DNA from 3 places in the Sinorhizobium sp. RAC02 genome. Region 1 is predicted to be linked to each of the others. Evidence: riboswitches for the same ligand, from Rfam matches in the RefSeq annotation. Region 1 holds a riboswitch; each other region holds the start of a gene.
What was found. Region 1 has a riboswitch for cobalamin ahead of bluB (5,6-dimethylbenzimidazole synthase). Riboswitches for the same ligand answer to the same signal wherever they lie in the genome.
Positions count from the first base shown of each region.

Region 1 (7,798 bases):
AGCCGGTCACGGACCCAGGAGAATTCGTTGTAGTCCATGATCGAGACGAAGCCGGCGAGCAGCGGCAGCGCAATGGCAAGCCGCGTCAGGCGCTCTTTCCTGGTCAGCGGACGGAAGCGGCGCCAGGCGAAGACCCAAAGGCTGATGAGGCCGACAACCGCAGCGACGACGGCAAGCGCGAGGCCCGCAGCGGTCCACGGCCTGTCCTGCACGAGCACCGGCATCAGCTCCATGATCTGGCGACCGAAAAGCAGGTCGGTCGGATAGAGCGGGTCGGTGAGGAAAACCTGTTTCTGCTGCGAGATGACGCCCATCAGCATGACGAGCGGGGATACCAGCAGCACCGCCTTGTGCTGCCGGCCAATCAGCGCGTCGATGGCGAGATAGAGCAGGAAGAACACGCCCGTGGTGGTCCAGGCGGGCTGTTCGAGATTGGTGAAATAGATCCAGGTCTGCTCGACCGAACCGCGCGTGATCAACTCGATGACGATGACGGTCAGGAGCGCAAGAAGCCCGGAAACGGCCAGCGAACGCAGCACGGCGAGCGCCTTGGCGTGGCGCGCGAAAAAGCCTGCCTCGACGGCAAGGCCTTCTGTGGTATTGATCGCCACGGCTGCGGGAGTGAACAGAGCCAAAGCCGTCTCCAGATTTCATAAAAGTTTCGTGTATTTGTCATACGGATGTCATCTTGAACAGGAGATGAACGGTTTCTGCAACGTTCTCCCCGTGCTTTGGTTCCCTCTGTTGCACCGCCGCAATGGTCGACGGAACTGCCTGAAAAACGAGGGTTTTGTGCTGAAGCGCGCGCAAACGGCGTCGCGGTTCATTCCCAAAGCGCTTGTGATGTTCTAAAGAGCTTCTCGACCGTTCGAGAGAGCGATAGCCGCGCGCGGCAGCAGGATCGGACACCAGGGCATTTTCCGCTTTCCCTGAAACGCGAAAACGCTCTGTCCCTATGTTTTTTGCAGTTCCGGACGCAAAAGCGCTGTACGTTTTTGCTGGAACTGTTCTGAAGGAAACGGGTCCGCAGACATGACTTCCCAGACTGAAAAGGCAACGCTGCGCATCGCCGTCGCGCAATTGAACCCGACCGTCGGCGATGTTGCCGCAAACCTTGCCAAGGCGCGCGCCGCCCGCGAGGATGCCGCCCGGCAAGGTGCCGACCTCCTCCTTCTGACGGAGCTTTTTATTTCCGGCTATCCGCCGGAAGATCTGGTGCTGAAGCCCGCCTTCCTGAACACCTGCCGTCGCGCCATCGACGCTCTCGCCGCCGACACGGCCGAGGGCGGCCCCGGCGTCATCATCGGCTTCCCGCGGCAGGATGAGACGGGTCGCTACAATGCCGTTGCCGTGCTCGATGGCGGCAAGGTGATCGCCGTGCGCGACAAGGTGGACCTGCCGAACTACGGCGAGTTCGACGAAAAGCGCGTTTTCGACCAGGGCGCCATGCCCGGACCGGTGAATTTCCGCGGCGTGCGTCTCGGCATTCCGATCTGCGAAGACATCTGGGGCGAACTCGGCGTCTGTGAGACGCTGGCGGAAAGCGGAGCGGAAATCTTGCTCTCGCCGAACGGTTCGCCCTACTATCGCGGCAAGGTCGACATTCGCCACCAGGTGGCGCTGAAGCAGGTCATCGAGACCGGCCTGCCGCTGCTCTATGCCAACCAGCTCGGTGGCCAGGATGAACTCGTCTTCGACGGCGCGAGCTTCGCCTTCAACACCGACAAGACGCTCGCCTTCCAGATGAGCCAGTTCGAGGAGACGATCGCGCTCACCACCTGGAAGAAGCATGGCGAGGGCTGGGTCTGCGACGGCGGGCCGATGTCGCGCATTCCGGAGAAGGAGGAGGCGGATTACCGCGCCTGCCTGCTCGGCTTCCGTGACTACGTCAACAAGAACGGCTTCAAGAATGTCGTGCTCGGCCTGTCCGGCGGCATCGATTCGGCGATCTGCGCGGCGATCGCCGTCGATGCGCTGGGCGAGGAGCGGGTGCGCTGCGTGATGCTCCCCTACCGCTATACCTCGAAGGATTCGTTGAAGGACGCAGCCGACTGTGCCAAGCTGCTCGGCTGCCGCTATGACATCGTGCCGATCGAGGCGCCGGTGACAGGCTTCCTCTCGGCACTGTCGGAAACCTTCGAAGGCACGGAAGAGGGCATTACCGAGGAAAACCTGCAGAGCCGTACGCGCGGTACGATCCTCATGGCGATCTCCAACAAGTTCGGCTCGATGGTCGTCACGACAGGCAACAAGTCGGAAATGTCGGTTGGCTACGCCACGCTTTACGGCGACATGAACGGCGGTTTCAATCCCATCAAGGACCTCTACAAGATGCAGGTCTACGCGCTGTCGCGCTGGCGCAACGGGCATGTGCCGCCAGGCGCGCTCGGCCCGACGGGCGAGGTGATCCCGAACAACATCATCGACAAGGCGCCGTCTGCCGAATTGCGCCCCAACCAGACCGACCAGGATTCGCTGCCGCCCTATCCGGTGCTCGACGATATCCTCGAGTGCCTCGTCGAGTTGGAAATGAGCACGGAGGAAATCGTTGCGCGTGGCCATGATGCGGCCACCGTGCATCGCATCGAGCACCTGCTCTACATCGCGGAATACAAGCGCCGGCAATCGGCGCCGGGCGTCAAAATCACCAAGAAGAATTTCGGCCGAGACCGCCGCTACCCGATCACCAACCGGTTCCGGGACCGGGGGTAGGGCGTGGAGGCGCGCTCCAGCGAGCCGGGCGGTGACGAAAACCGCCCGGATTTCACACCGGAGGAAATCAGGCTCATCCGGTTGTGGTCACTGAGCGACGTATCGGCCGGCCGGCATGTTTCGGCGCAGATCGCCTATTTCGCGACGCCGGCAGTGTTCGGCATCTACGGCCTTGCGACCGGCAGCCTTGTCATCACCGGCGTGGCCTTCATCTGCATCCTTTTGCTGTTGGCCTGGGGTTTCGTTTCGACCTGGCGCGAGCACAGCAATTTCGTGCTCATGCAATCCATCTGCCGGAAGCTGTTGCCGGTGGTCGACGAGCGACAATAACGACTGGAGAAAGCCATGCGCAGTTCCGTCGAGATCCACAATATCGTTACTGGCGAAACGCGCGTCGTGTGGCAGACGGAGCGGCTCGTCGAGGCGCCGAACTTTTCGCGGGATGGGCGTTTTCTGGTCATCAACGGCGACGGGCTGCTCTATCGCCTTTCGCTTGATGGCAGCGAACCCGTGCAGATCGACACGGGGTTTGCGACGCTTTGCAACAATGACCACGGGCTTTCGCCCGATGGCACGTTGCTGGCGATCAGCGACAAGGTCGAGTTCGGCAAGTCGGCGATCTATGTGCTGCCGACCGAGGGCGGCACGCCGCGGCTGGTAACGCCGAACCTGCCGTCCTACTGGCATGGCTGGTCGCCGGATGGCGAAACATTCGCCTATTGTGGCATCCGGGGCGATGTCTTCGACATTTACACCATCCCGGTCGCAGGCGGCGAGGAGCGGCGTGTGACCTTCGGCGAAGGGCGCAATGACGGGCCGGATTATTCTGCCGATGGGGAGTGGATCTACTTCAATTCCAGCCGCACCGGCCACATGCAGATCTGGCGCGTGCGTGCCGACGGCAGCGAGCCGACGCGCATCACCGACAGCCCCTATGGTGACTGGTTCCCGCACCCTTCGCCGGACGGAAAACACCTGCTCGTGCTCTCCTACGAGGGCGACGTTTTCGATCATCCCCGCGATCTCGATGTGCGCCTGCGCCTCATGGACATGGACGGCGGCAACGCGCGGATTCTGTTAGAGCTTTTCGGCGGACAGGGCACGATGAATGTGCCGAACTGGTCGCCGGATGGCACAGAATTCGCCTTCGTGCGCTACGCGCCGGCTGGGTGATCCCCATTTCCGGTGAGCGTGAGTTAAGTTTTCACTCACCAGCCCGTTTAAGCGAATTTTGCCGTCTGTCAGTTAGCCTCCTCCCAACAATGCCCGGAAAGGGTGGGGGACAGGCAGGGAAACAATGACGGGCAAGGCTGAACTGGGCCGCACGACGCGGCGACGCGGTGTAGGTTGGGCGATCCGGGCGGCGGCCTTGATGATCGTCCTGCTGTTTGGAGCCGCCAACTATCTCGTTCTGGACTATGCAATCGAGCGGGCCGACAGTTTCGTCGCCGAGACCGAGCGCACCCTTGTGCGCAACGAGTTCAGCCACCAGATCGACCAGGTCGTGCAGTACCAGAGCCAGCTCTCCTTCTGGGACAAGGCGTTCAACGAACTGGCGGACGGCATGCCGGACGACACCTTCGTGCGCGACCAGATGCGGGACTGGATGTGGTCCGATTTCGGTTTCTCCTGGATGATCCTTACCTCGCCGGATGGTGAAAAGGTGCTGGGCGTACAGCGCGGTGAAAAGGTTTCAGAACGCAAGGCCCGCGAAAAGCTGCACTGGGTGAGCGATCTCACCCGCAGGGCCGAGCGCGCCTATCGCGAGGCGCTGTCGCCCGATCGCGGCGGTTGGGTGGTGGCCGGTGCGAAGGCAGACCCGGACCTGCTGACGCCGGCACTGCCCGAAATCCACGTTTCCGGCATGCGCTTGATCGACCGGGTGATGAGCATCGTCGTCGTGCAGGCGGTTATTCCCAAGACACTTTACATCCCCGCGAACCGGCTTGAGCCGACGCTGCTGATCACCGTCAAACCCGTCTCGCAAAAGATGCTGGCAAACACCGAGCGGCGCCTCGGCGTGCGCGATCTTGGCTTCACGCCGATCGTGACACAGGAGCCGGGGTTGCTGATGACGCCGGTCGGCGGGGATACCTACAATCCGATGGTCACGTCCTGGCGGCCCAACATGCCGGGATCCTTCGTCTGGCGCTCGGCGCTGCCGCAGATCGCGTTGTTCGTGCTGGTATTTGCCGGCGTCATGCTGTTCGTCACCCTGCGCTTTTCCGCACTCGTCCGCGCGCTCCAGCGCAGCGAGACGAAGAATGCCTTCCTCGCACGGCACGATCCGTTGACCGGGCTCAAGAACCGCAGCGGTTTTGACGAGGAAATGTCGCGCGCCATCAAGAAGGGCGAGAACAAGCCCTTCGCGATCCTCGCGCTCGATCTCGACAAGTTCAAGGCAGTCAACGACCGGCATGGACATGCTGCGGGGGATGCTGTGCTTCAGGCCGTCGCCAGGCGCTTCTCCGAGCGTGTCGGCCGGCGCGGTTGTGTCGCCCGCCTGGGGGGCGACGAGTTTTGCGTTCTGCTGACCGGCGAACATAGCCGAGAGCATCTGGTGGAGCTTGCCGCCAGCCTCGTTCTGGATGCGCAGATCCCGATCGCCTATGACGGCCAGCTTCTCTTGATCGGCGGTAGCGCCGGCATCGCCCAGTTCCCGCAGCATGGCAAGACGGTGCACGACGTCATGGTCATGGCTGACGCCGCGCTCTATGCGGCCAAGAACGCCGGCCGCAACCGTGCCGTCCATGCCGGTGACATGGACAGGGCCGAGATTGCCGAGGCCGGCGAGGCCCGCGCCGCCTAGTAAGCCGCAGATGGACAGGCCCGCGGCGCAAGCGGGCTTGATCGCATCGTCCGGTCATGCGCATATCGTCCCCGTCAGGTGCCCGCTTTTTGCGGGAGAATCGGGAATCCGGTGCGGGCTTGAAAAGCCCAGGTCCGGAACGTGCCCAACGCTGTGACGGGGATAGCGCGCGCCGTAAAAGCTTGAATCGATTCAGGCTTTTGCCACTGGTTGCTCAACCGGGAAGGCAGGTGCTTGCTGCGTGACCCGAAGTCAGAAGACCGGCCTGGCAAGATAGACCGAACCCGCGTGGACGGCGGCAGGTTGTGCGCATTGTTGGGGAGAAAACGATGCGAACCGAACCGTGGGACCCTCTGGTCCGGGCGGGCGCCTTTTCTTGCGAGGACAGGCAAGCCGTCTATCGTGCCATCGAAACGCGCCGTGACGTGCGCGACCAGTTTCTGCCCGAACCATTGCCGGACGACCTCGTCGGCCGTCTGCTGCATGCCGCCCACAGCGCGCCGTCGGTCGGCTTCATGCAGCCGTGGAATTTTCTCATGGTGCGCAGCGAGGCGACGCGGCGGCGGGTGCATGCCGCGTTTGAAAAAGCCAATGCCGAGGCGGCGGCGATGTTCGAAGGCGAGCGGCAGGGGCAGTATCGCGCCCTGAAGCTCGAGGGCATTCTCAAGGCGCCGCTCTCGATCTGCGTGACCTGTGATCCGATGCGCGGCGGAACGGTGGTGCTGGGACGCACCCACAATCCGCGCATGGATGTCTATTCGACGGTCTGCGCCGTGCAGAACCTCTGGCTCGCGGCGCGGGCGGAGGGGGTGGGCGTCGGCTGGGTCAGCATCTTTCACGACAGCGACGTCCGGGGCATCCTCGGCATACCCGAGCATATCGAGATCGTCGCCTGGCTGTGTGTGGGTTTCGTCGACCGGCTCTATGCCGAGCCGGAGCTGGCGGTGAAGGGCTGGCGACAGCGCCTGCCGCTGGAAGAACTGGTGTTCGAGGAGCGCTGGCCGGAAACCGGCGTCAGTTGACGCCGGCATCGGCCGGACGGCCGAGGTCGATGGCGGATTGGTTTGCCGGCAGGAAGACCGGGCCGACTGTGCGCACCTTGCTGGTCGCCGGATCGTAGTCGCGTTCCTCGATCGTCACCGGCGTCTTGACCGCTGTTTCCGCCTTTTTCGGCAGAGTATCGATCCTGGTGATGGAGCCGCCGTCGTCGCCGGTCGCTGCCTGTGCAGGGTCGCCCTTCAACGCCTTCTCGCGCTTGATCATCTCCTGGTAATAGGCCGAGAGATTGCAGCCGCAAGCGCCGGGCTTGGAAAGGTCACGCGTGCGGTAGGAGAAGGCGTTCTGCAACTCGTAATAGGGGCGACCACTAACCGTCGAGGTCATCTGGTCGGTTTCCTGCCCGTTCGTCATCGACTGATAGAAGAGCTCGGTTTCCGTCTGCGGGCACATCATGCTGCAGACCTGCTGGTCACGCCGAAAATCGAGCGGCGTGGCGCCTGAGGAGATCGGGAAAAAGCCGCCGTCGCAGGTGCGCACGCAGACGGTGCGCAGGTTGCCATGGCCGTTGCTGCCGCCAAGCGAGCGCAGTTCCAGCCGTCCGCTACCATCAGGCATGGTGCCGAGCGGTAGGCTGTGTGTTTCATCGGGCGTGCGCAGCGTCTCGGTCGCCGCGACGGGCATCACTTTCGCTTCGTCATTGCAGCCGTTCGTCTCAAAGGAGGCGAGCAGGCGCCTGCGCTTGCCGTCGGTGGAGGTGCCGCCGGCGAATTCGCGGCGCTTCCTGTCGAGGATCTGGAGATTTCGCTCCATCTTGCCGATGACCGACTCCAGCGTGTCGCACGCTTCAGCGTTCGGCCCGCCGACGACGATTATGCTTCCGCCCGAACAGCCGAGGCGGCGCTGGTCGCCCTTGGCCTTGCGAAGCTGGATGTTCTGGCGCGCGATGGCGCCGGCATATTTGCGGGCGCTCGACGTATCGACTAGAACCCGTGGCAGGTTGGCAAGCTCGGCCTGGATGCGCTCGCACACGTTCGCGGCCGCCGTGCCGCCGAAGAATAACAGCGGCAGGCCGGTAGCAACGGCAAAAAGAAGACTGGCGCGTCTTTTCAAGTCGTCGATCCCATGAATGTGCGTTTGAGCGGCGATCCCGCCGCATATGCAGGCCTTATCATAGGCTACCGGGGGGGAAGCGCAACGCGCTCCCGTATTTGTGATTAACGCGCAAGAGAAACATGATTTGAATTCTCACCTTTTGGTGAAGGGGCGTAATTGATCTCC
Region 1 covers NZ_CP016450.1:942,974-950,771, forward strand. Annotated here, with positions in the region: gene BSY16_RS04425 (LTA synthase family protein) at 1-635, opposite strand, end outside; gene BSY16_RS04430 (NAD+ synthase) at 1,033-2,712, shown strand; gene BSY16_RS04435 (ammonium transporter) at 2,716-3,042, shown strand; gene BSY16_RS04440 (TolB family protein) at 3,058-3,885, shown strand; gene BSY16_RS04445 (diguanylate cyclase domain-containing protein) at 4,010-5,521, shown strand; cobalamin riboswitch at 5,581-5,804, shown strand; gene bluB (5,6-dimethylbenzimidazole synthase) at 5,851-6,543, shown strand; gene BSY16_RS04455 (DUF2865 domain-containing protein) at 6,536-7,630, opposite strand.

Region 2 (7,798 bases), on a different replicon from region 1:
CATGGGCTATGTCTACAACTATCCGCGCGGCACCAGCCTGCGATGCGCGAGCGTGTGCCCATTACACTAAAGGCCGTGTCGACTCATCGGCACGGTGATTGACGGCGCGCCTGGCTTGATCATGACCATTCCAATCCTGCTTCCAATCGCGACGGAAGTCTACGGCATCGGCCCGGTGCATTTCGGCGTCGTCGCCGTGCTCAACTTGGTCCTCGGCTTTTTGTCCCCGCCGGTCGGACTGAACTTCTTCATCGCTGCCGCCGTGACGGGCGCGAAACCTGGAAAGATGTTCATTGTAACGCTACCGTTCTTCCTGATCTGCTGCGTCATCCTGGTGCTGCTTTCGATCTTCCCGGCACTCTCGACCTACTTCTCCTAACTCGCTAACTCATAAAAGAGGGAACCCACCATGGACATTACACGTCGTGCTTTGATGAAAAGCGTCTCGCCTGGAGCAGCAATGACTGTCTCCGCACCGTCGATCCTGCGTGCGCAGACCGCCAAGATCTACCGTCTCGGCATTACAGCGCCGCCCGGCCACCCGTGGAACGTCGCAGCTGAAACTGTCGGCAAGCGCCTTTCGGAAGAAACCAATGGTCGCCTTTCGATTCAGGCCTTCCTGTCGAATCAGCTGGGCAACGAAGGCGCGATGCTGCAGCAGATGCAATCCCGCGCGCTGGATCTCGGCTGGATCATGACCGCGGAACTCGGTTCGCGTATTCCTCAGATCGCTGCCATCAATGCGCCGTGGCTCGTCAAAAGCACGGAAAAAGTCGCTACGCTCGTTCGCCATCCCGCGGCCCTCAAGCTGCTCGACGTACTGCCTACCCAGAGCGGTACGATCGGCCTTGGTTACGGCATCGCCACCCTACGCGTCGTCTTCACGGGCAAGGAAACCGCAGGCATCGAAGATATCAAGGGTATGAAGCTGCGCATCAACACAACGCTGGCGTACCGTGATTTCTACCAGCTGCTCGGCGCAGCGCCGACACCAATGCCGACACCGCAGGTGTTCGACGCCATGTCCAACGGGCAGGTGGATGGACTTGAAGCCGATCTGGATCTCTCCTGGAATCAGCGCTACGACAAGGTCGCCAAGACAATGCTGCGTATGAACGCCATCTTCATGCCCTGTGTCGCCTTGGCGTCCGGTCGCGTATAGAAGGGCGTTCCTGAAGCGGATCGTGAACTCATCACCCGCCTCACCCGTGAAGAGCTCGACAAGCAGATCGACGCTACCGTCGCAAAGGAAGCCCCCCTCCTGCAGAATTTCAAGGATGCCGGCATCAAGATCGTCGACGTAGACCTGCAGAACACCGCCGAAATTATCGCGGCCTATCACGAGATCTCGCTGCCGAAGGCACCGGTTCTGAAAAACTGCGGGAAGTCGGCGCAAGTCTCTGACGGAAGCGGCTCACCTGTTTGCGGCTTTCCTGCCAAGGGAAGGCCGTATCGGCACAGTCCACCATGTAGGCACGATTATTTTCAGATCACGTGACAACATTCTGAGAGGCTGGCTTCTTTCCCTCTGATAGGAGCGGGGGTGTTGTTGTCTGCGAAAGACCTAAGAACTCGCAACACGATTGTGGACGAATCTTGATCGAAAGACCCGATGGCGGCGTCGGCCAGTTCTAGTGCGGGCACCGAAACGGTTGATAAGTCGTCATAGCTGTTGACGCATTTTTTACCTCGTCTACTATATCTTGTGTTCGAGGTTCCTTCGATTCGAAAAAATCGAAGGCTAAGACGGGAATCCGGGGCGGCCATGATGGCCGCGTCAAACCGGAGCTGCCCCCGCAACTGTAAGCGGCGAGCATTCGTTCGATGAAGCCACTGAGGCGCAAATGCCTTGGGAAGGTGAACGGATGCCGCGACCCGCAAGCCAGGAGACCTGCCTCGTACATGAATGTCCACGGGCGGGGTGTCCGGAAGGCGAGCGTTGGGTTGCGGAATGATGTCGCGCCCCGTCTCCCCGTATGTCCCGCATAATCACTTCGGGGTGAAGTTATGTCGATCCAGTTTCCAGTGCATCCACGCGAGTAAGCGGCGTTTCGTGTCCGGCCGTCTCAGGCGGCCATCTGCCTATCTCCAGTTTTTCGAACGGCCATCGGCGGATGGCTGAACGATTTGTCACGCCCAATTGTCCAATTACGAGGAAGACCATGTCCATCACCGTCTACAGCAAGCCTGCCTGCGTCCAGTGCACCGCGACCACCCGCGCGCTCGACCGCCAGGGCATCGATTACAGCGTCGTCGACGTCTCCGAGGATGCCGATGCCTTCGCGCTCGTGCAGGGGCTCGGCTACCGGCAGGTCCCTGTCGTCATCGCCGGCGAGCAGCATTGGGCCGGCTTTCGTCCGGATATGATCAGCGCGCTGGCTTGAAGCGAGCCAGGCGATGGGCGGGCTCGTCTATTTTTCCACCCGGTCGGAAAACACCCGTCGGTTCGTGGAAAAGCTCGGCCTTCCAGCCTCCCGCATTCCTCTCCGCGCCGACGAGACGCTGAAGGCGAAGGCGGCCTTCGTGCTCGTCGTGCCGACCTACTGCGGTGAGGACGGGAAAGGCGCCGTTCCCAAGCAGGTGATCCGCTTCCTCAACGATGCGGAAAACCGCGCAAACCTTCGCGGCGTGATTGCCGCGGGCAACAGCAATTTCGGCGCGACCTTCGGGATCGCCGGCGATGTCATCTCCGCCAAATGCGGGGTGCCGTACCTCTATCGCTTCGAGCTTCTGGGCACGGATGAGGATGTCGCCAACGTCAAAGATGGATTGGAACGATTTTGGACACGATGACGCTCGACAAGCCGATCAAGGCCCCGGAGATTACGGCGCTGGACTACCACGCGCTGAACGCCATGCTGAACCTCTACGACGAGGGTGGAAAAATCCAGCTCGACAAGGACCGGCTGGCCGCCAAGCAGTATTTCCTCCAGCACGTCAACCAGAACACCGTGTTCTTCCATAACCTCAGGGAAAAACTCGATTATCTGGTGACGGAGGGCTACTACGAGCAGGAGGTTCTGGACCAGTATGCCTTCAATTTCGTGCGTGACCTGTTCGACCACGCCTATGACAAGAAGTTCCGTTTCCCGACCTTCCTCGGCGCCTTCAAATATTACACGTCCTATACGCTGAAGACTTTCGACGGGAAGCGCTACCTGGAGCGCTATGAGGACCGCGTCTGCATGGTGGCGCTGGCGCTGGCGCGCGGCAACGAACAGCTTGCCCGCGACCTCGTCGATGAGATCATTTCCGGCCGCTTCCAGCCGGCGACGCCGACCTTCCTCAATGCCGGCAAGAAGCAGCGAGGAGAACTCGTTTCGTGTTTTCTGCTGCGCATCGAAGACAACATGGAGAGCATCGGCCGCTCGATCAATTCGGCCTTGCAGCTCTCCAAGCGCGGCGGCGGCGTGGCGCTTTCGCTGACGAACCTTCGCGAAATGGGTGCGCCGATCAAGCAGATCGAGAACCAGTCCTCCGGCGTCATTCCGGTGATGAAGCTATTGGAAGATTCCTTCTCCTACGCCAACCAGCTCGGTGCGCGGCAGGGCGCGGGTGCGGTCTATCTCAACGCCCATCATCCCGACATCATGCGCTTCCTCGATACCAAGCGCGAGAATGCTGACGAGAAGATCCGCATCAAGACGCTGTCGCTTGGCGTCGTCATCCCCGACATCACCTTCGAGCTCGCGAAGAACAACGAGGACATGTACCTGTTCTCGCCGCATGACGTGGAGCGCGTCTACGGTGTTGCCTTCTCCGAGATTTCGGTGACGGAAAAGTACCGCGAGATGGTCGAGGACGCCCGCATCAAGAAGAAGAAGATCAAGGCGCGCGACTTCTTCCAGATCATCGCCGAGATCCAGTTCGAAAGCGGCTATCCGTACATCATGTTCGAGGACACGGTGAACCGGGCAAACCCCATCGCCGGGCGTATCTCCATGAGTAACCTCTGCTCGGAAATCCTGCAGGTCAGCGAGCCGAGCACGTTCAACGACGACCTCTCCTATGCGACGATGGGCAAGGACATTTCCTGCAATCTCGGCTCGCTCAACATAGCGGCTGCTATGGATAGCCCCGATTTCGGCCAGACGATCGAGACGTCGATCCGGGCACTCACGGCCGTCTCCGAGATGAGCCACATCTCCTCGGTCCCCTCCGTCGAGAAGGGCAATGACGACAGCCACGCCATCGGCCTCGGCCAGATGAACCTGCACGGCTACCTCGCCCGCGAGCGCATCTTCTATGGATCGGAAGAGGGCGTCGACTTCACCAATATCTATTTCTACACGGTGACGTACCACGCCATCCGCGCCTCCAACCGGCTGGCGGTCGAGAAGGGCGTGAGCTTCAAAGGCTTCGAGAATTCGAAATACGCTTCCGGCGAATATTTCGACAAATACACGGAAGCGGAATGGCTGCCGGCGACGGATAAGGTGCACGGGATTTTCGACGAGGCGGGTATCCATATCCCGACGCAAGATGACTGGCAGTCTCTGAAGGCTGCAGTCATGGCAGGTGGTCTCTACAACCAGAACCTCCAGGCCGTGCCGCCGACGGGCTCGATCTCCTATATCAATCACTCGACGTCCTCGATCCACCCGATCGTCTCGAAGATCGAGATTCGCAAGGAAGGCAAGATCGGCCGCGTCTATTATCCGGCCGCCTTCATGACGAACGACAATCTCGACTACTACCAGGACGCCTATGAGATCGGCCCGGAGAAGATCATCGACACCTATGCGGCGGCGACGCAGCATGTCGACCAGGGCCTGTCGCTGACCTTGTTCTTCCGCGACACCGCGACGACGCGCGACATCAACCGGGCGCAGATCCATGCCTGGAAGAAGGGCATCAAGACCATCTACTACATCCGCCTTCGCCAAATGGCGCTGTCCGGCACGGAAGTGCAGGGCTGCGTCTCGTGCGCATTGTGACATCGGGGAAGACCATGAACATCCAAGTGAAGACCAAAGCCCCGAAGGCGGCCGCCGCCGTGCGCGCCATCAATTGGAACCGCATGGAGGACGACAAGGACCTGGAAGTCTGGAACCGCCTGACCGGAAATTTTTGGTTGCCGGAGAAGGTGCCGCTCTCCAATGATATCCCGTCCTGGGCTACCTTGAAGCCGGAGGAACAGCAGCTCACCATCCGCGTCTTCACCGGCCTCACCCTGCTTGACACAATCCAGAACGGCGTCGGCTCCGTGCGGTTGATGGAGGATTCCGCGACCCAGCACGAGGAGGCGGTGCTCTCCAACATCTCCTTCATGGAGGCCGTGCACGCGCGCTCCTATTCGTCGATCTTCTCCACGCTGTGCTCGACGCCGGACGTCGACGACGCCTATCGCTGGTCGGAGGAAAACGAGTTTTTGCAGCGGAAGTCGGCGCTGATCATGGAGCAGTACGCTTCCGCCGATCCGTTGAAGAAGAAGGTTGCCAGCGTCTTCCTTGAAAGCTTCCTGTTCTATTCCGGCTTCTACCTGCCGATGTACTGGTCGAGCCGCGCAAAGCTTACCAATACCGCCGACATGATCCGTCTCATCATCCGCGACGAGGCCGTGCACGGTTACTACATCGGCTACAAGTTCCAGCGTTCGCTGGAACGGCTGTCGGAGGAACGGCGCCAGGAGATCAAGGATTTCGCCTTCGACCTGCTGCTCGAGCTCTACGACAATGAGGCGAAATACACCGAAGCGCTCTATGACGGCGTTGGCCTGACCGAGGACGTGAAGAAGTTCCTGCACTACAACGCCAACAAGGCGCTGATGAACCTCGGCTACGAGGCGCTTTTCCCGCCAGAGGCCTGCAAGGTGAACCCCGCAATTCTTTCTGCGCTCTCGCCGAATGCCGACGAGAACCACGACTTCTTCTCCGGCTCCGGCTCGTCCTATGTCATCGGCAAGGCGGTCGCCACCGAGGATGCCGACTGGGACTTCTAGGTACGAGTAGGGTGGGTTTGGTATCGACGGCGTAGCGGCCCGGAAACGGAGGGCCGTTGCTTCGGTCCGCTATCTATGCCGATCGAGGGATTCAGCAGACCGCATTCCGCGTTTGCTGAATCCCAAATAAGGCAAGCGGCCAATTCGATGGCTTGGCCGCTTTACCCTTGAAGACGTCAAAGATGGTCTTGTCGAAATGGGCTTGCCTTTGAATGTCGGGCGAGCTGTCTCGATGCTTGGGCGTTTGCGCCCCTCACAGCCATCGCTGGCTATTTGCGCTTTCGCTTGGGAGCAGGAACCGGTTGAACCGTCTCCGCATCCTGGGCCAGTCGCAACGCGCGCAGTTTCTCGGTCTTCTTTTCGCGGGCGGCGGCTTCCTGCTCGATGATGCCTTTCGCGACAGAGTTGGTCTCAGCCGCCTTCGTGGCAGCCGTCGCCTTTGTCGGCTTGAAAAATTGCTGTCGAGTCGCTGTCATCGATCACTCCTCACCTGAGCCGGAAACTGGTCGCCACGCGATCACGCGCGAATGGGTTTCTTCTTGGGTGCCGGAAGCAAACCTTCTCGCTGCGCTTTCTTGCGGGCGAGCTTGCGGGCACGCCGGATGGCATCGGCTTTTTCTCGTACTCTCCGCTCGGAAGGCTTTTCGTAGGCGCTACGCGCCTTCATTTCCCGAAAAAGCCCTTCTCTCTGCATCTTCTTTTTCAGAACGCGGATAGCCTGCTCGATGTTGTTGTCCCTGACGAGAACTTGCAAATTATGTCCTTCCTTGGCGGGAGTACCCGCTGCTTGTTTACTTTTTGGTCCGGATGCTGGAGGCCTTGAACCAGGGCTCTTTTCCTCCGGAATGGGCGGTCGGCGTTTTGGGCCTTGTCACCACCGGCGTGTCCGGCGCCTCGATGTCGCTTGCGAGAATACGGCGTTCATGGGGCTCATCGCCGACACGAACGCGGTATTGCACTTCGCCACGATCAGAAGGCAGCACAGCGACGATCCGGCAAGCTCTCCCGCCATCGGCAGGACGGCGCTGATCCGTCTTGAGCTTTACCGCGTCACCGATTGCGTAGACATTCCGGCTCATAGGTGCCCCTTTCAGGTTCCGACTTCCCGAATGCGAAAAATAAAAAGGCCGGGCATCGACCCGACCTCTTCCCGTCGCTCTCCATTCGCTGCCAGTACATCCGTGGTCAGCGAAAAGGGGCAACAATTCTCTTATTCTGCGGTCAGGTTGTCGGCAGAAAGCTTGCCGGACTTGCGGTCCTGAACCACTTCGTAGTTGACCTTCTGGCCCTCGGCGAGCGAGCGGAGACCGGCGCGCTCGACAGCGGAAATATGAACGAAAATGTCACTTGCGCCGTCATCCGGTGCGATGAAGCCATAACCCTTGGTGCCGTTAAACCACTTTACGGTGCCTGAACTCATAACGATATCCTTTCAATCGTTGAAAACGCGACGAAATCGGTCGCAGATAAATCGACAATGAGAGGAGATCTGACCGGGCCGGAAGGCGGAAGACAAAGGTCGCAAGCAAAGTTCGATACCACGAAGATAAGTATGTTTGCCGGCTTGGGCAACAAAATTCTCGCCGCCGCCCGAGATTTCTCAAAAAAAGTACTGAAAAAACATCGCGGAATCAGCGATATGCCGTCGATTTTATTTTTTCCTCGTCCGTAATTTTCTATCGACGGGTGTATGGCGGCCTGAAACGACGGCCTCGTCCTGTCATGCCGCGACCGGTCCGACGCCGATAGATGTCACCCGGCCCACCTTGTCGGCGATTTCCGATAGCGGTTCCGGCCGACCGTAGAAGAACCCCTGGGCTTCCCGGCACCCTTCTGCCTGCAGGAAATCAGCCTGCT
Region 2 covers NZ_CP016452.1:992,941-1,000,738, forward strand. Annotated here, with positions in the region: partial or broken gene BSY16_RS25730 (TRAP transporter large permease) at 1-379, shown strand, start outside; partial or broken gene BSY16_RS25735 (TRAP transporter substrate-binding protein) at 410-1,404, shown strand; cobalamin riboswitch at 1,696-1,913, shown strand; gene nrdH (glutaredoxin-like protein NrdH) at 2,163-2,384, shown strand; gene nrdI (class Ib ribonucleoside-diphosphate reductase assembly flavoprotein NrdI) at 2,398-2,793, shown strand; gene nrdE (class 1b ribonucleoside-diphosphate reductase subunit alpha) at 2,790-4,937, shown strand; gene nrdF (class 1b ribonucleoside-diphosphate reductase subunit beta) at 4,952-5,941, shown strand; gene BSY16_RS25760 (hypothetical protein) at 6,211-6,417, opposite strand; gene rpsU (30S ribosomal protein S21) at 6,459-6,695, opposite strand; gene BSY16_RS25770 (hypothetical protein) at 6,733-7,020, opposite strand; gene BSY16_RS25775 (cold-shock protein) at 7,152-7,361, opposite strand; gene BSY16_RS25780 (putative bifunctional diguanylate cyclase/phosphodiesterase) at 7,662-7,798, opposite strand, start outside.
Region 2: linked by a shared signal. The riboswitch ahead of nrdH (glutaredoxin-like protein NrdH) and the one ahead of bluB (5,6-dimethylbenzimidazole synthase) in region 1 are both predicted to bind cobalamin.

Region 3 (7,798 bases), on a different replicon from region 1:
ACCGGACCCAGAAACGTGCCGCCGTCCTCGATCCAGTGGGTGCCGGTCATCTCGCCATTGCCGTTGAAGCGGTGCACGCCGGCATAGACCGGGACAGGCGTCTCACTTTCGTTATGTGGCAGGATAGCGGTGATGCCGGTGCGCACCGGCAGCTTGCGGCCGGGTCGCGGCGTCTCTTCCTGGATTGTGCGGAAGCCGACGGCGATGCCCTCGACATCGGTGATGGCATTGAGAGGGCCGGTGCGGCCGGTGAAGGGCAGGCCGAGGGCGCGGGCGCGGGGTTTTGCTGTCTGGGTCATGGTCATTTCTGCCGGGAGCGAAGGTAGAGGCCGAGCGAGGCGATAACGAAGGAGAAGGTCAGCATCATCACCGCGATGGCGTTGATCTCCGGCTTGATGCCGCGCCGGAGCATGGCGAAGATGAACATCGGCAGGGTCGTCACATCGACGCCGGCGATGAAGTAGGTGATGACCAGGTCGTCCATCGAGATGATGAAGGCGAGCAGTGCGCCGCCGACGATACCAGGCAGGAGCTGCGGGAAGACCACCCTGCGGAAGGTCGTCCATTCGTTGGCGCCGAGATCGGCCGAGGCGTGCTCCAGCGTGCGGTCCATGCCGGCAAGCCGGGCTGAGACGACGATGAAGACATAGGAGATCAGGAAGGTGCACTGACCGATGATGATTGTGGTGAGGCCGAGGTTCACACCCGCATTGACGAAGAAGATGAGGAGCGCAATGCCAAGCACGATATCCGGCATCAGCATCGGCATGAACATGATGACGCGGTAGAAGCGGCGGCCGAAAAAGTCGAAGCGGTAGAGAGCGATGGCGATCGCCGTGCCGAGTACTGTTGCGATGGTCGTCGTGGAGGCGGCGATCATCAGGCTGTTCCAGACGGCCTGCAAGAGCTGGTCGGTCGATTCGATATAAAGCGCGCTTTCCGAAATCGCCGTCTTGAACCCGAGGACCTGGGCGTACCAGTCGGTGGTGAAACCGGTCCAGGTCATCATGTTGATCGGGTTGGAATTGAACGAATAGACCGCGATCAGCACCAGCGGGATGTAGATGAAGGCAAAGAAGAGCGCGGTGTAGCCGATGAGGCTGCCGCGGGCGAGGGAGGCGAGGATTTTCATGGACGGCTCTCCCTCAGCGACCGGTCGCGGCATCGATGCCGCGGCGGCCGGACACGATGACATAGACGAAGAGCAGGACCAGCATGACGGCCATCACCATCATGGCGAGGGCTGAGCCGAACGGCCAGTTGCGGGCGGCGAGGAACTGCTGCTCGATGAGGTTGCCGAGCATCATCACCTTCGCCCCACCAAGGATGGCCGGCACGACGAAATTGCCGAGCGCCGGGATGAAGACGATCACCGCTCCGCCGGCAATACCGGGCGCTGTCAGGGGCAGGATGATGCGCAGAAAGGTGCGGATCGGCCCGGCGCCGAGATCGAGCGACGCGCGCACCAGCGTCCAGTCGAGCTTTTCGACGCTGGCATAGACCGGCATGAACATGAACGGAATGAAGATATAGACCATGCCGAGGATGATCGCGCCGTCCGTATAGATCAGCTCCAATGGCCGGGCGATGACGCCGGTGTTCAACAGTACGGAATTCACGAGACCGGTCTGGCGCAGGATCAGCACCCAGATGAACAGGCGCACGATGAGGCTGGTGAAGAAGGGCAGCGTGATCAGGAACAGGCAAAAATTCTTCCAGCGTTCGGAAAGCCGGCTGATGCAGAAGGCGGCCGGGTAGCAGACGAACAGTGTCGCAACGACGGTCAGCGCCGCGATCTTCAGCGAGCGCAGGAAGATGGCGATGTAGACCGGGTCGAAATCCTCGAACATCGGGTCGGCGAAGCCCAGGATGCGGCCGTAATTGTGCGGATACCAGGTCCATTCCACCCCGCCGTAAAGGCCGGGCGCCAGAAAGCTCGTCACGATCATGATGGCGAGCGGGCCTAGGAAGAAGACCGCGAGGAACAGCGAGACCGGCCCGAGCAGCAGGCCGAGCTGGGCGCGGCGGCGAAGCGCAATCGACGACATGTCAGGCCGCCTCCGCCGGAATGAGATGCACCGCTGCCGGATCATAGGCGAGACGCGCGCGGCGCGACTGTTCGATTTCACCCACAAGGTTACGGCGGGTCGCCGGAATTTCCGCGATGACGCGTCGGCCCGTGGCGGTGCGGCCGAACAGCTCGAAGGTGGAGCCGACGAAGACGATCTGTTCGAGATCGACGTCTAGGCTCGGCGAGGCATCGCCCGACTGGGCGATAAAGAACTGTTCCGGGCGGATGAGCGCGGTTGCGGTGCCCATTGTCTCCGCCTTGGCATGCGTGATGGAAAGACCGTCCGCCGTTAGCAGCTGTCTGCCGATCGCTTCGCCCTCGAAGAGGTTGCTGGCCCCGACGAAGGTGGCAACAAAGCTGTTCTTCGGCTGGTCGTAGATGGCGCGTGGCGTGTCGAGCTGCTGGATACGGCCGCCGGACAGCACGGCCACACGGTCCGACATGGTCAGCGCCTCCTGCTGGTCATGCGTGACGAAGATGAAGGAGATGCCGAGTTCGTGCTGAAGCGTCTTCAACTCGATCTGCATGGCCTGCCGCAGGTTCTTGTCCAGCGCGGATAGCGGCTCGTCGAGCAGCAGCAGTTTCGGGCGGGCAATGATGGCGCGGGCGAGCGCCACGCGCTGCTGCTGGCCGCCGGAAAGCTGGCGCGGCTTGCGGCCCTCCATGCCCTCGAGGCCGACCATGCGCAGGGCGTCGGCGACGCGTTTGGTACGTTCTGCCTTCGCCACACCGGCCACTTCCAGCGCATAGGCGGTGTTTTCGCCGACCGTCATGTGCGGGAACAGCGCGTAGTTCTGGAAGACCGTATTGACCGGCCGACGATACGGCGGCCGGTCGGTGATGTCTTCGCCGTCGATCAGGATACGGCCGGCATCAAGCTCGACGAAGCCGCTGATCGCCTGGAGCAGCGTGGTCTTACCGCAGCCGGATGGTCCGAGCAGCGTCAGGAATTCGTTGCGCGCGACATCGAGGTCGATCGCGTCCAGCGCCGTGACGGTCTGGCCTTCGGGCGTGGCAAAGGCCTTCGCCGCCTTCTCCAGGCGGACTATGGAATCTCGCATCGTCGTTCCCCATTATGTTATAAAAATAACGCTTGTGCGATTTGGATATCTGGATACCATTTACGCATCCAAGTCAACGGCCGACAGAAGCCGGGACGGGAACAGACGGCGCAAAGGAAAGCGCCGGGGCCTCGACGGGCCAAACCATCAGAGGAGACTATCGATGACAAAATTTGATCGTGCCGGCGCATCCGGTGTTCGCGCATTGGCGCGCAATACCGCCTTCTCGCTTGCCGCCCTCGTGGCAAGTGCGGGCATGGCAGGTGCCGCCGAACTCAACGTCTACAACTGGGGCGAATACATCAATCCGGAGGTTCTGAAGAAGTTCGAGGAGGAGACCCAGATCAAGGTCAACCTCTCGACCTATTCCTCCAACGAGGAAATGCTGGCGAAAATCCAGGGCGGCGCCACGGGCTATGACGTCGTCTTCCCGTCCGTGCACATGCAAGACATCATGGCCAAGCTCGACCTGCTCGAGAAGACCGACATCAACACCTATGAAGGCTTCAAGAACATCGATCCCGCCTTCCTGCGCGCGAAAAGCGACCCGAAGGGCGAATATTGCCTGCCCTATGCCTGGGGCTCGGTCGGCATCTTCTACAACCGCACGATCCTCGGCAAGGACATCACCGGCTGGAAGGATTTGATCGAGACGGTCAAGGCCAAGGGACTGAAGTTCACGCTGCTCGACGACATGCGCGAAGTGCTCGCGGTCGGCCTCATGCTGAACGGCCACAAGATCAACTCCACCGACCCGGCCGAATTGCAGCAGGCGGCGGACACGATCATCGCCATGAAACCGGACGTCGCGGCCTTTACCTATGACACGCGGCCGATGGTGCAGTCTGGCGACGTGGCGGCCGGCCATTTCTTCGTCGGTGCCATGGTCGATGTCTTCGGTAACGAGAAGGACCTCGGCTACGTGATCCCGGAAGAGGGCGCGACCATGTACCAGGAGGATGCCTGCGTGCTGAAGAGCGCGCCGAACAAGGAAAATGCCATCAAATTCCTGCAGTTCTATACGCGTCCGGAGATCGTTGCGCTGAATGTCTCGCAACAGACCAACGGCACGGCCAACGTTCCGGCGCGGCAATTGACCCCGGAAAAGATCAAGAATAGCAAGGAGATCAATCCGCCAGCGGAAACGATGGCGCGTCTCCAGATCTTCGAGGATCTCGGTCCCGCGCTGCGCCAGCTGGACCGGGTCTGGACGAAGGTGAAGACCGCGCAGTGACAGCGCTGGCCCGCCTGTCTCCGGATGGGCGGGCTTCGAGGAGGGGCGACGTGTCGAAACGCATTGTGAAGCTCGTACAGTCCGATGACCTCCGGCGGTCCAAGTCCGACAAGCTGATCGCCAACTATATCGAGCGCAATATCGCCGATCTGCCTTTCGAGACGGCGCGTTCCATCGCCCAGCGCCTCGAACTTTCGCCGATGACCGTCGGCCGCTATCTGCGCCGCATGGGTTTTGATGGCCTTGATGAGTTGAAGGGCGAACTGCGGCATGGCAGTTCCAACCCGGCCTGGCAGGTCAAGGGCCAGGTCGACCGGCTGGAACAGGACCGCAAGGAGGGCAAGCTGCTCGCCGGCCTCATCCAGCAGCAGATCGACAATCTTGGGCAGATCTACGAAATCACCACCGCGCCGGAATGGCAGCAGACGATCGACGCGCTCATCGGTGCCAGCGAGGTCTATGTCGCGGCCTACCAGAATGTGCGCGGCATCGCCCAGTATTTTGCCAGCCAGCTTTCTTATACCCGCTCGCGCGTCCAGTTCGTCGATGGCGTCAACGGCACCTATGCCGAAGTGCTCGACGGTTCCGTCGAGGGGCGGCTGCTCTTCCTGCACGACGTGCGTCGCTTCGCCGCCAAGGCGCGGCCGCTGGCGCTGGAAGCGCGGCGCGCCGGCGTCAAGGTCGTGCTGCTCACCGATGAATTCTGCCCCTGGGGGCCGGAGGTCTCCGATATCTGCCTCGTCGTACCCGGCTCGCACGGGCCGCTGTGGGATGGTGCCGCCACCATGACGGCCGTCATGGACCTCATGCTCAGCAACATCATCGTCGTGATGGGCGAGGCGGTGAGTGAACGCGTCGATACGCTGACCCGCCTGCAGGATGTCTTCGGGGATTTCGAGACCTGACGGCTATCGCGCCTTGACGCTGCCGAGTGGCGCGGACTAAGGATGGGCCGACGGTTCCCTGACGGATGACTCCCAGGGGATTAATAGGGAACACGGTGCGGACGACCCAACAGGGACCCATTCCGTGGCTGCCCCCGCAACTGTAGGCGGATTGCCGCCTGTCCTCGGACGCGTTTATGCGTCATGCCACTGCGGTTTTCCGCGGGAAGGCAGACAGGCAGCAGATATCCGTGAGCCAGGAGACCTGCCGTCATAGCAACAATCCAAGTCACGGGCGGGGATGCCCGGAACGGAGACGCCATGACGATTTTCGCTGCCACCCCTGGCAGATATCTACTCGTTTTCTCCCGACCGCAATCGATCCGCTCCTGTTGGTGCGTCGGCTAGGCTTCTGCCTGCCGTCGTGTCCCTCCGCGCCTTTTGCGCAGTCCTTCATCCGGGAGAAACCCATGACCATCTTTGCCGCGGCCTCACGTGCCGCCCCTCTGCTTTCGTTCGTTGCCGGCACGGCAGCTTTTGTTCTCTCCTCGGGTGCGGTCCACGCCGCCGAAACCCAGTATCCGCTGACGTTCGAGAATTGCGGCCGCCCGGTCACCTTCGAGAAGGCGCCGGAGCGTGCGGTCTCGCTCGGCCAGAGCTCGACCGAAATCCTCTACCTGCTCGGCGTCGGCGACCGCATGGTCGGCACCGCGGTCTGGATCGGCCCGGTTCTGACCGGTTACGAGGAGGCCAATGCCAAGGTCGAGCGCCTTGCCGACAATGATCCGAGCTTCGAGAGCGTCGTCGCCAAGAAGCCGGACCTCGTGACGGCGCAGTTCCAGTGGCATGTCGGCCCGGAAGGCATCGTCGCGACGCCGGAACAGTTCGAGGAATTGAAGATCCCCGTCTACACCTCGCCGGCCGATTGCATCGGCAAGGACAATACCGGCGGCGGCGACGGTGTGCGCAAGACGGTCTTCACCATGGACCTTATCTACAAGGAAATCAGCGAACTGTCGCAGATTTTCAATGTACAGGATCAGGGTGAGAAGGTGATCGCCGAGCTCAAGGCCCGCGAGGCCGCGGCCCGCAAGAAGATCGCCTCTGCCGATGGCAAGCTGTCCGCCGTCTTCTGGTTCTCCAGCGCCGAACTCGACATCGACCCCTATGTCGCCGGCCGCAACGGCGCGCCGGGCTACATCCTGTCTGCGCTTGGCATCAAGAACGTTATCGAGAGCGACGAGGAATGGCCGACGGTTGGCTGGGAAACCGTTGCCAAGGCCGATCCGACCATCATCGTCGCCGGCAAGATGGAACGCCGCCGCTTCCCGGCCGATGACGTTGCCGTCAAGCACAAGTTCTTGAAGGAAGATCCGGTCGCCAGCCTGATGCCGGCGGTCAAGAACGGCTATGTGGTCGACATGGACGCCCAGGCGATGAACCCGACGATCCGCACCATCGAGGGCATCGAAGTGCTCGCCGACGCGGTCGAAAAGGCTGGCCTCGCCAAGTGATGGCAGATCGCCCCCTCTTGCTCCGGACGGGCGCCGCTTTCGCGGCGCTCGTGCTCCTGCTTGCCGCACTCGGTGTGGGCGCGGCGGTTGGCGAGACGGCAATCCCGCTCGATGTCGTGGGGAAGACCGTGGCGAACCGTCTTTGGCAGGCGGGTTATGCGCTGGAGCCGATCGACGAGGGCATCATCTGGAACTACCGACTGAGCCGCGCCGTGGTCGCCGCCTGCTGCGGCTCGGCATTGGCGCTTTCCGGCGTGATCCTGCAATCGCTGCTGCGCAATGCGCTTGCCGATCCTTATATTCTCGGCATTTCGGCTGGTGCCTCGACCGGCGCCGTCGCCGTCGCGATCCTCGGCATCGGTGCCGGCATGCTGACGCTGCCGATCGGCGCTTTCATCGGCGCGCTTGTCGCCTTCGCTCTGGTCAGCGTTCTGGCCGTGCGCGCCGGGCGCGGCACCAGCGCGATCATTCTGGCAGGCGTCGCTGGCTCACAGCTCTTCAACGCGCTCACCTCCTTCATCGTCACCAAAGCGGCCAATGCCGAGCAGGCGCGCGGCATCATGTTCTGGCTGCTTGGCAATCTTTCCGGCGTGCGCTGGCCGGATGTCTGGCTGGCGCTGCCGGTCGCGCTTGCCGGCCTGCTCGTCTGCCTGTGGCATGCCCGCGCGCTGGACGCCTTCACCTTCGGAACCGAATCGGCCGCCTCCCTCGGCATTCCGGTGCGCCGTGTTTACGTCGTGCTGATTGCCATTTCCGCGTTGATGACGGCCGTCATGGTCTCGATCGTCGGCTCGATCGGCTTCGTCGGTCTCGTCATTCCCCATGCCGCCCGCATGGTCGTCGGCGTGCGCCACGGCTTGCTGCTGCCGGCCTCGGCGCTGATCGGCGCCATTTTCATGATCGCCGCCGACGTGCTGTCGCGCGTCATCATCCCCGGCCAGGTGCTGCCTATCGGCGTCATCACGGCGTTGTTCGGCGCACCAGCCTTTGCGCTCATCTTAAGTCAGAGGAGATCGGCGCTATGACACTGGTTG
Region 3 covers NZ_CP016452.1:1,410,174-1,417,971, forward strand. Annotated here, with positions in the region: gene BSY16_RS27535 (DmpA family aminopeptidase) at 1-305, opposite strand, end outside; gene BSY16_RS27540 (ABC transporter permease) at 302-1,132, opposite strand; gene BSY16_RS27545 (ABC transporter permease) at 1,146-2,048, opposite strand; gene BSY16_RS27550 (ABC transporter ATP-binding protein) at 2,050-3,132, opposite strand; gene BSY16_RS27555 (polyamine ABC transporter substrate-binding protein) at 3,389-4,366, shown strand; gene BSY16_RS27560 (MurR/RpiR family transcriptional regulator) at 4,417-5,271, shown strand; cobalamin riboswitch at 5,306-5,537, shown strand; gene BSY16_RS27565 (ABC transporter substrate-binding protein) at 5,757-6,764, shown strand; gene BSY16_RS27570 (FecCD family ABC transporter permease) at 6,764-7,789, shown strand; gene BSY16_RS27575 (ABC transporter ATP-binding protein) at 7,786-7,798, shown strand, end outside.
Region 3: linked by a shared signal. The riboswitch ahead of BSY16_RS27565 (ABC transporter substrate-binding protein) and the one ahead of bluB (5,6-dimethylbenzimidazole synthase) in region 1 are both predicted to bind cobalamin.